One region of the Paenibacillus tianjinensis genome, then DNA from elsewhere that is predicted to be linked to it. Evidence: predicted binding sites of a transcription regulator. Region 1 holds the regulator's gene; each other region holds the start of a gene.
The links. The regulator LexA, encoded in region 1, represses DNA repair genes until DNA is damaged. The targets are predictions, from matches to a motif close to CGAACATATGTTCG.
Positions count from the first base shown of each region.

Region 2: a site for LexA is predicted at 1,317-1,330, ahead of recA (recombinase RecA). Genes of this name have one in related genera too.
Region 3: a site for LexA is predicted at 2,109-2,122, ahead of JRJ22_RS09885 (YhjD family protein). Genes of this name have one in related genera too.

Region 1 is NZ_CP070969.1:3,432,354-3,435,630, reverse strand. Features, by position in the region: gene JRJ22_RS15505 (DUF6199 family natural product biosynthesis protein) at 107-331, shown strand; gene JRJ22_RS15500 (hypothetical protein) at 406-618, shown strand; gene JRJ22_RS15495 (hypothetical protein) at 615-836, shown strand; gene JRJ22_RS15490 (hypothetical protein) at 913-1,131, shown strand; gene JRJ22_RS15485 (L,D-transpeptidase) at 1,265-1,603, opposite strand; gene lexA (transcriptional repressor LexA) at 1,788-2,414, opposite strand; gene JRJ22_RS15475 (LysM peptidoglycan-binding domain-containing protein) at 2,642-3,055, shown strand; gene JRJ22_RS15470 (DUF896 domain-containing protein) at 3,166-3,277, shown strand, end outside.
Region 2 is NZ_CP070969.1:3,622,153-3,625,429, forward strand. Features, by position in the region: gene JRJ22_RS16330 (regulatory protein RecX) at 1-70, opposite strand, end outside; gene recA (recombinase RecA) at 182-1,246, opposite strand; gene JRJ22_RS16340 (competence/damage-inducible protein A) at 1,546-2,835, opposite strand; gene pgsA (CDP-diacylglycerol--glycerol-3-phosphate 3-phosphatidyltransferase) at 2,880-3,277, opposite strand, start outside.
Region 3 is NZ_CP070969.1:2,270,747-2,274,023, forward strand. Features, by position in the region: gene JRJ22_RS09865 (YkvI family membrane protein) at 1-36, opposite strand, end outside; gene JRJ22_RS09870 (xanthine phosphoribosyltransferase) at 214-786, shown strand; gene JRJ22_RS09875 (hypothetical protein) at 892-1,209, shown strand; gene JRJ22_RS09880 (hypothetical protein) at 1,327-1,545, shown strand; gene JRJ22_RS09885 (YhjD family protein) at 1,628-2,083, opposite strand; tRNA gene JRJ22_RS09890 (tRNA-Leu) at 2,264-2,347, shown strand; gene JRJ22_RS09895 (MarR family winged helix-turn-helix transcriptional regulator) at 2,576-3,034, shown strand; gene JRJ22_RS09900 (GNAT family N-acetyltransferase) at 3,133-3,277, shown strand, end outside.

The DNA of each region.
Region 1 (3,277 bases):
ACAGCCATTCGCATTTGGATTATATTGGAATGGCTGAGAAAATAGCTTCACTTCATGTGAATAAATGTATGAACATAGCTTTTAATTCAGAATGGGAGTGGTAGGGATGCCTGCAGGAATCGCCTGGTTTATGACCGCGTTTCTTGTGCTTTGGACGGGCACGGCGGTGTTTGCTACGATTAAACCACGTTATTTCTGGCAGATTACCCAAGGCTGGAAAGCTTTCAAAGAGCCGCCAAAAGCATATTTTGTCTTTTCTGCTATCGGCACAGGGATTTTTGCAGTTATTGGCCTAGCACTATTATTATTGCCTTTCTATCATAGCCGTTAGACGAACCTTGGCTACCGTATATATAAATATCATTTACAGGCCATTTTATGGCTTACCGAAGGAGTAGACGAACGATGAGTGTAACGCCAGGGGCTTATTTTCTGAGTGGATTCGGAGTATTTGCCGTGTTGATCTGGCTGGTATCTGCCGTGGCGTGTATCTACGCTTTTGTGTTGTTTGTTAAGCTTGCACGCAGAGGGATAACGGCACTAGACCTGTACAATTATTCCAAAAACCTTGAAATCCGCGCTAAATATGAATCAGCCAATAAGGAGGGACCGTATTGAATGCGACTTATAAGGTGCTGGTAACTGATGCTGATCTGTTCACTGCTGCGCTCGCTGAGGCGAATATATACGTAGTGCAGATGCTAGAAGGACAGCCGCATGTTATCGCTGATTACGCAGGACCTCTGCAAAAATGGACACCTGATTATATCATGCTGGCGGGAATGGCCTACAAACGTTCGGAGTATGAATTCCGGGTGCGTCTGCCCAAAAAATAACAACTGCCAGTTCACACAAACCGATGAAGCCGTAATTGCATCTCTTATACTATCAAACGTAAAAGAGGTGGAATTAATGACAGAAACAGAACGGTTAAGAATTCGCAGAGCGATCCGTGTATTGCTGGCACAAAGAGCGGTTTTACGGGAGCGGCTTGAGGAAATCAATGAGAATTTGCGCCGGGTGCCTAATCCAAGCCGGGCCAGACGTGAATTACTGGCTGCCAGGGTCTCGATCCGGGAAGCATTGCGCCTGAACCGTATCGCGATCAGACTATTGCGCAGTGTGCTGTAACCGTAGCTGTTGTTGGGGATTACTTTAATATGTAGTATGAACATCATATGAATAAATGAGAACACCTCTACCGGTGCAAGAGCGGGTAGAGGTGTTCTTTTGACATGGAGTGACGTACGAATTAGGCATAGATTTACTCCCTAATCGTCACACGCGTGCCAATGGGGACTATACGAGATAAAGCGAGAACATCATTGTTATACATCCGGATGCAGCCATGGGAGACCCTATGACCGATCGAAGCAGGGTCATTCGTTCCGTGAATGCCGTAATGCGGTTTAGACAGCCCCATCCAAAAGGCACCAAAAGGCCCGCCGGGATTAGGCTGCTTGTTAATGATAGTATACTCGCCTGTAGGTGAAACAGTCAGCATGGTGCCGATTCCAACGGGAAAACCACGGGTCACAATGTCGTTATCCAGCAAATACAGCATGCGCTGCGACAGATCAACAATTATCCGGTAATTGGGCAAAGTCATCAGCACTCCTTCTGCTACCAGGATATGTGTGGAATGCTGCAGGGGTTCCCGTTAGAAGAGGCTAATGGTGATGAATTTCACCGGTATGAACAAGTGTTCTGAAATGATAAAGTGGGCACAATAGAACGGAAAAAGCTGTTCCGCTTGGAGAGCGAAACAGCTTCTGTGAGGGGATTTTCTAGTGAATATCTCGGAAAAGTCCAATGACTCTACCTAAAATGGTAACACGGTTCAAGCGGAGAGGTTCATAAGCCGGATTCTCCGGCTGCAGGCGGATATGGTCTCGTTCTTTGTAGAATGTCTTAACAGTTGCTTCATCTTCTTCAGTCATCGCAACGACGATATCTCCATTGTCTGCTGTCTGCTGCTGGCGGACAATAACATAGTCGCCGTTCATAATTCCCGCATCAACCATGCTGTCTCCCAGTACAGAGAGCATGAAAACTTTGTTGTCGCCTACATAGTGGCTAGGTAGCGGGAAATAGTCTTCAATATTCTCTGTAGCTGTAATAGGCACCCCGGCGGTGACTTTACCTACAACAGGAATACGGGTTACTGTTTGTACAAATTGATGTACATTCTCAGAATCTTCCTGTCCAAGCAGTTCTATCGCACGCGGCTTCGTAGGGTCACGACGGATAAGGCCTTTCTTCTCAAGACGATCCAAATGACCATGTACTGTGGAGCTGGACGCAAGACCAACAGCTTCCCCGATTTCCCGGACAGACGGAGGATAACCCTTGCTGCGGACTTCGTTACGTATAAATTCCAGGATCGCCAGCTGACGACTCGAAATCTTTGACATTGGAATCAACCCCATATAGTATGTTTGGGAAAATTATAACATAGAACCTCCGTTCGTACAAACATTAGTTCTAAAATTTTCAAAAAGGCATAAAAACAGATGAACATGCACCTAAAGCTGCCTAATAAATTAAGGGGAACAATTGTTCGAAAAAACTATTGATCAAAACACTTGTTCGTGTTATATTATTTTTGAAATTAAGAACAAGTGTTTGGAGGTCGATGATAATGCTAAAATACAGTACATACCGCAGCATCTACGATGAAGCCCGCGAGGTTCAGTCTTCCGGAGATGATTCTGCTTCAACTTATGCATCAAGTCTAAAGAATTCTGCAGCGTTCGTATTCAATATGCTAATGAAGGTATTTGTGAAGGATAACTTTATAAAGCTAGCTTTAGTGTTTATGCTCGTTGTTTCAGGTTTTACAGTTGTAGGTAATGTTTTTGCCGGATCAGTCTCCTCTATGACAGAAGGTAAGCGGGTAGTGGTTGAACGCGGAGACACGCTCTGGAGCATTGCACGGGAACATAAACCGGATAACATGAGGACCGTCGTATATATAGAAGGAATTAAAGAGACAAGCGGACTGAAGAGCAGTGACATCCAGGCCGGAGATGTGTTAACCTTGCCTGTATATTAAATATAATTTCAGCACGATAGAATAACATGAAGAGCTTTCAGGGGGGAGACCTTGACAAGCTCTTTTTCTCATGGCAAAGTTAGAATGAATTTATAGGGGAGGGGAAAGCATTGAATATAGACGAATTGGTCGCACGCATCAATGAATTGGCTCGCAAACAGAAAAGCAGCGGCCTGAATGAAGAGGAATTAGCAGAACGCGCTAAGCTCCGCGAGATCTATC
Region 2 (3,277 bases), 190 kb from region 1:
CACCTTCCGGAAAATCGGACAGTGCCTGTGCTTCCTGTTCTTCAGGTTCAGGATTCAGTTGAATTACCATCGTGCCCTATCACCTCATGCTATTTTCTTATATATAGATTGAACCTAAAGATTATTTTTTACAGAAAAACGCCCTGCTACAATATTCACAGGGCGCCCTTAGCTAAATATACTATTCGATTTCGAGCAGCAAGTTTTCTTCTTCCTCTTGTTCTGCCGCAATCTCTGACTCTGATGGCGCAGCTACAATCGTAGTTAAATTGCTTGCTTCACGGATCTTATTCTCAATCAGCAAGGCAATGTCCTGATGTTCCTTCAGGAATTGCTTGGCGTTCTCGCGTCCTTGACCCAGACGTTCACCTTCATAGGAATACCAGGCACCGCTCTTGTTGACGATATCCATTTCCGTTCCGATATCTACAAGGCTTCCTTCCTTGGAGATGCCTTCACCGTACATAATATCAACATCTGCCTGTTTAAATGGAGGTGCTACTTTGTTCTTAACGACCTTGATCTTCGTACGGTTACCCACTACATCATTGCCCATCTTGATGCTCTCTACACGGCGTACATCAAGCCGTACCGAAGAGTAGAATTTCAAGGCCCGGCCGCCAGGGGTTGTTTCCGGGTTACCGAACATCACACCAATCTTCTCACGAAGCTGATTGATGAAGATAGCGATTGTATTCGACTTGTTGATTGCACCTGACAGCTTACGCAAAGCCTGGGACATCAAACGAGCCTGCAAGCCGACGTGGGAATCCCCCATATCGCCTTCGATTTCCGCCTTCGGTACCAGCGCTGCTACAGAGTCCACAACGATAATGTCTACGGCACCGCTGCGAACCAGGGCCTCAGCGATTTCCAGCGCCTGTTCACCTGTATCCGGCTGAGACAGCAGAAGCTCATCAATGTTTACGCCAAGGGCATTGGCATATTTAGGATCGAGCGCATGCTCAGCATCGATGAAAGCAGCTTGTCCTCCAAGCTTCTGTACTTCTGCGATGGCATGAAGAGCAACCGTTGTCTTACCGGAAGATTCCGGTCCGTATACTTCAATGATGCGGCCTTTGGGAAGTCCGCCAATACCCAGTGCAATATCAAGTGCTAAGGCTCCACTAGGGACAACTTCCACTTTCATATGAGTGGATTCACCCAGTTTCATGATCGAACCTTTACCGAATTGTTTTTCTATTTGACGAAGCGCCATATCAAGCGCTGCACGACGATCTGACAATCAGACCACTTCCTTCACTTGTTTATAGTAATATAATAACGTGTTTTGGAGGTCTTGCCAAGCTTTTTTTCGAACATACATTCGTTTTTTTTGTTTCCCTCAGGGATACTCCCTTTTATTGTAAGCCTCCTTCCGGTTTGATGCTTTCTACACAATCATTAACCAGCCGGAGAACAAGACTCACACACAAAGGAGCTGCCGGCAGGAAAACGCCGCAGTTATAAAAACAAAAAACCGCAGCAAATGGTTCACAATGCCACGGTTCTTCCGTATAGAGAATTATATAACGTTAATACCTGTTATTGCAAGGCCGAACCTTCTAAAGGCGTCTCCACCTTGCGTTCCTCCAGCCTGCGCCAGAGACGGTACAGCAGCGCTTTGACAGAACGCAGGCGGATATTCTCACGTGTGCCTTTAAGATTAAGCTCAAAGACCTCGGTCTTCTGTCCACGTTCCGCCAAACCAACGAATACAAGTCCAACAGGCTTGCGTTCCGAATATCCCGGTCCCGCTACCCCGGTAACGGATAAGCCGAAGTCGCTGTCAGCCAGCATCCTTACCTGATCGGCAAGCACCTCTGCCACCTCACGGCTTACAGCACCGACTGCATCAGCACCTTCCAAATAAGAGGCAGGTACATTCAGCAGCTTCTTCTTCAGCTCATTGGAGTAACAGACAACGCCTCCTTTAAACATAGACGCGCTTCCTGGTATGTTCGTAATACTCTCCATCAATAAACCGCCGGTACAACTCTCCGCCGCACTAAGTGTCAATCCGGCGTCTGCCATCCAATCCACCAGAAGCTGTTCCAGCGGAACATCAATATTGGCATACATATGCTCAGGAAGAATCTCTTTGATTGTCTGCTCCAGTACATCCAGCTTTTCCATTGCTTCACGTTCAGAAGGCGCTTTAGTTGATATCCGTACCGTCACTTCGCCTTCCTTGGCATAAGGGGCTATCGTCGGATCACTCTGACCCCGAATCAGATCAATCAGCTTGTCCTCAAGCAGTGATTCACCGATACCGGCAAATTTAAGCATCTTGGAGTAAATCGGCATTTCATTCGTGAGCGCATGCTGCAGCAGCCATGGCTTGGCCTTGTCAATGAACATCGGCTTCATCTCCCGCGGCGGGCCGGGAAGCACGATGTAGTATTTATCCTCATGAGCAAAAGCAAGACCCACTGCCAGACCGATTTCATTCGGCAGCGGTGTTGCTCCTTCGATAATGAGTGCCTGCTTGCGGTTGTTCTCCGTCATTACAATTTTGCGGTCATCGAAAAACCTCTGCACATGGTCCATCGCAAGCTGGTCGATATGAACCGTACGGCCCAATGCTGCCGCCAGCGCTTCCTTGGTAAGATCATCTTCGGTCGGGCCGATTCCGCCGGTGAACAGGATAATATCCGCTCGGCTCTTGGCAATTTCTATCGCTTGCTGGATACGGCTGCTGTTGTCCCCAACCACCGTTTGAAAATAGACGTCTATTCCCATCGCGGCCAGCTCTACCGATAAAAACTGCCCGTTGCTGTTTACGATTTGTCCAAGTAATAGCTCTGTGCCCACGGCAATAATTTCTGCTTTCATAGCTGGTTTCTCCTCCTGGCTATAGGGTGGATGAGTATTTTAATCTAAGCGTTATGCAGCTCCAGCAATTCCTTGTTTTTCACGAAGTAATCAACCCCGGAGTAGATCGTGATGATAGCTGCAGCCCAAATGGCGATATCATCCAGAGGGATGCTGACGAACTGAAACGGGAAGTTGTTGAGCAGTAGTAGTGAAATAGCGACAATCTGTGTTACCGTCTTAATCTTGCCCCATTTGCTGGCAGCTACTACCTTGCCTTCAAGCAGTGCCACCTGGCGCAGACCGGTAACCGCAAACTCGCGGCTGATGATTACGATCGCAATCCATGAATCGCATCTTCCCAGCTCCACAAGCGAAATCAGTACTGCGGAGACCAGCAGCTTGTCCGCGAGCGGATCGAGCAGCTTGCCAAGATTGGTGACCATGTTATATTTGCGGGCAA
Region 3 (3,277 bases), 1.2 Mb from region 1:
GAAAGCAATTTGCAGCGTGCGGACATGCGATTTCATAGCTCCCCTCCTTTAGTCCTCTAATTATAAAATGGGCAGCGCCCGCAGGATTGCCTTGTGCAGTCCGTATAGTACAGGTTATGATGATGAGCAGAAGGACATGACTTCCGCCTAATGAAATGAGCAATCAGGAAAGTGGAACGTCTGGAATTATAAAGGTAATGGAGGTACACAGTCATGGAAGTTTTGAAACAGCGGATTTTGCAGGAAGGGGTTGTCCTTTCGGATCAGGTGCTGAAGCTGGATGCTCTGCTTAACCACCAGGTTGATCCTATCCTTACGATGGAAATGGGACGGGAGTTTGCCGGGAGATTTGCGGATGCCGGTGTTACACGTGTGGTTACCGTGGAGTCCTCGGGTATTGCCGTGGCGTTTGCCACCGCATTGGAAATGAAGGTGCCGCTGGTGTTCGCCCGCCGCAAAAAAACGCTGCTGGCCGATCCCGACGCGCTATGCGAGCGGGTTCCGTCGTTCACCAAAGGAATCGTGACCGATATTATGCTATCCCGCCAATATATCTCGCCAGATGATAAAGTTCTCTTTATCGATGATATTATCGCTAACGGTGATGCTGCACGCGGACTTATCAAGATTATTCAGCGTTCCGGGGCTGAACTGGTCGGGCTGGGTGTTGTCGTTGAGAAATGCTTCCAGGCAGGAGCACGTACAATTAGAGAGCAGGGCATCCGGCTTGAGTCTCTTGTCCGCATCACCTCGCTTGAAGACGGTAAGGTTGTCTTTGGCGAATAACCCATGACAATTAACAGAACCAAGGCCTATTTTTAAAACATCTTCTTTTCACCCTATAACTTTTCCTTTATAATAAGCATTAGACATAGGAGAGGAGGCGTCACAATGGGGAAAGAACCGGTGACAGAGCAATTTTTTATTGATAAACTAACCGAGGCCAAGGATCATTTCGAGCGTGCGCTGGATTGTAAACACACAGAGTTCGACGACCTGTATCCCTATATGATTGAACATCCTCAATTTTTCTGGTACAAACGTTATGTCGCATGGTCGGAACTTTTGACTATCACTAGTCTGTGTCAAGAACTGGATTTCAACTGGAAAGAGAATTTCACAGAAAATCAGGTTGAGTATCTGGAACAACGTGTGATGTCCGCTAAAGTTCTTGATTTCTGGTTTGAGAAGAATGAAGCGCTGATATAGGAATTTGGTTAAGCAGGCAAGACCCAAATGAGCTATCATTTGGGTCTTTTTTTGGATACAAGGGTGTTATCTATTTCAGAATGATACATGCTATAACCGAAGGGGGTTTACAAGCTTATGATTAGCGATGAACAGCTGGATGCCTACCGCATTTCCGGCGAGAAAATACGTGTCATTCGTGATGCTCTGGAGAGCAATGATGTCAAAGGCATCATTCTGGCTTGGGATGATTCTCAGGTGATGGTGCGCCGTCCCAATAAACGTGTAGTGAAGCTCGACCGCAACTACATATTCCAGCCCTTCTCGGAACCGAGACAGGCTTTTGAAGAATTATAGGATTACTCTCGAACAACAGATGCAGCCCCCATCCAATAGGACGGGGGCTGCATCTGTTGTGTTGTGAAGATAGCCATCAAAGTTAGATGGACATTGCCATCTGTTCTACGCTTTCCGGTTTAGGCAGAACGGCGAGCTCAAGATTCAGTCCCAGGTAAGCGCGCATGCGCTGCATCATCTCACTGCGGAAGCCGGGCCATTGGATATTGATCTCACCAGTGTAGCCCCGGCAGGTATATTGAGCTTCAACGCCGCGCTGATCCTGGCGGACAGTAGTGATCTTCAAATTACGGGAGGTCAGCTCACGCGTTACTTCCTGGAGCATTAGAGAGGTCTTCTTAGTTGCACCGGACACCAGCTCCATATAGAGCTGAGGAGTCTTGAACAACCCGCTCTTGCCGATGACCCGGCAATCACGTTCAAATACTTTATGAATAAACGTTAGCAGCAAGTAGCTTCTGACAAGGGATAGTTCGTCTTTAGTTATATCTTCAGGAATAGTTGGTGTGTTTAGTGTAGATCTGTTGGTAGTCGCCATTATAAATCACCTCATTTATAGTATGCGAACCTTTGTTCTTATTATACCTCTAATTTATAATTAAAAGCAATAAATATCCAAAAATTAATAAAACAATTGAAAAATAAAAAAAAGGTTGACTCTAATTTCTCCACATGTTAAGATCTATCTTGTGGCCGCGAGAGCGAGTCAACATAATATGCGGTCGTGGCGGAATTGGCAGACGCGCACGGTTCAGGTCCGTGTGGTAGCAATATCGTGGAGGTTCGAGTCCTCTCGACCGCATCATGGATTTAATAAAGGCATGTATAATCACCCTTTCGGTGTTATACGTGCCTTTTTGTATGTTTGAAATTAATATCCTATCCCCGTAGTTCGATCTCCTTGGTGTGATACAATTCGTTTTAGAAGTAAATGAATATGATTGATATATGTCAGCTATATTGATATGATTGATATATATCAATTAAACTATACATCAATGTTGTTCCTATAAAAAGAAAGGTGAGGAAATTGCAGAGAAACACCTCAGAAAATGCTCCAAGGGAGCAGCTTGAAGAGGCATTAGGAGAGCAGTTGAATGCACTGCTCAGTGCCTCGCATGCCATAAATGTCAGAGCCGCAGCCCGCTTCGATGCTTCATTACAGCCTGCTGCATTTCATCTAATCCGGTGGCTGTACGCTTACGGGCCGGCCAGTGCTGCTGTGCTGGCGGATTCTACGGCCATGGACCGCAGCTCGGTCAGCCGGTTGATCAAACAACTGGAGTCTTTGGGTTATGTGCGCAGAGAGGCCTCTCCTGAGGATGGCCGGGCTATTCTTTTGTCATTGACTGAGTATGGGCAGCAAATGACGGTTGAAGCGCTTAAAGAGAAGGGATCTTTGTTTTATGAGCGGATTGCCGGCTGGGAAGACAAGCAGCTGCATGAATTTATTGAACTGCTTAGAAAGTTTAACGGCTTGGAGGGTTAGCCGGGAGGTTCCATACTCTGGTAAAATGATGGAGCGAATAGCTTAGAGGCCTAGGGGAAAGGATTCAAGTGTGTTAGATTCGGATAGGGGGAAGTCTGTTGATTATAGAAAAATTGGATGAGGTTCGAAAAGAAGAGTTCCTGAACTTCTGCCGGAAACACCGGAATGAGCTGGATGATTCTTTTTTGTATGAGGAAGACCTTGCGGAATATGAGCCTAATGCCGAGAATCCTACTTACATTG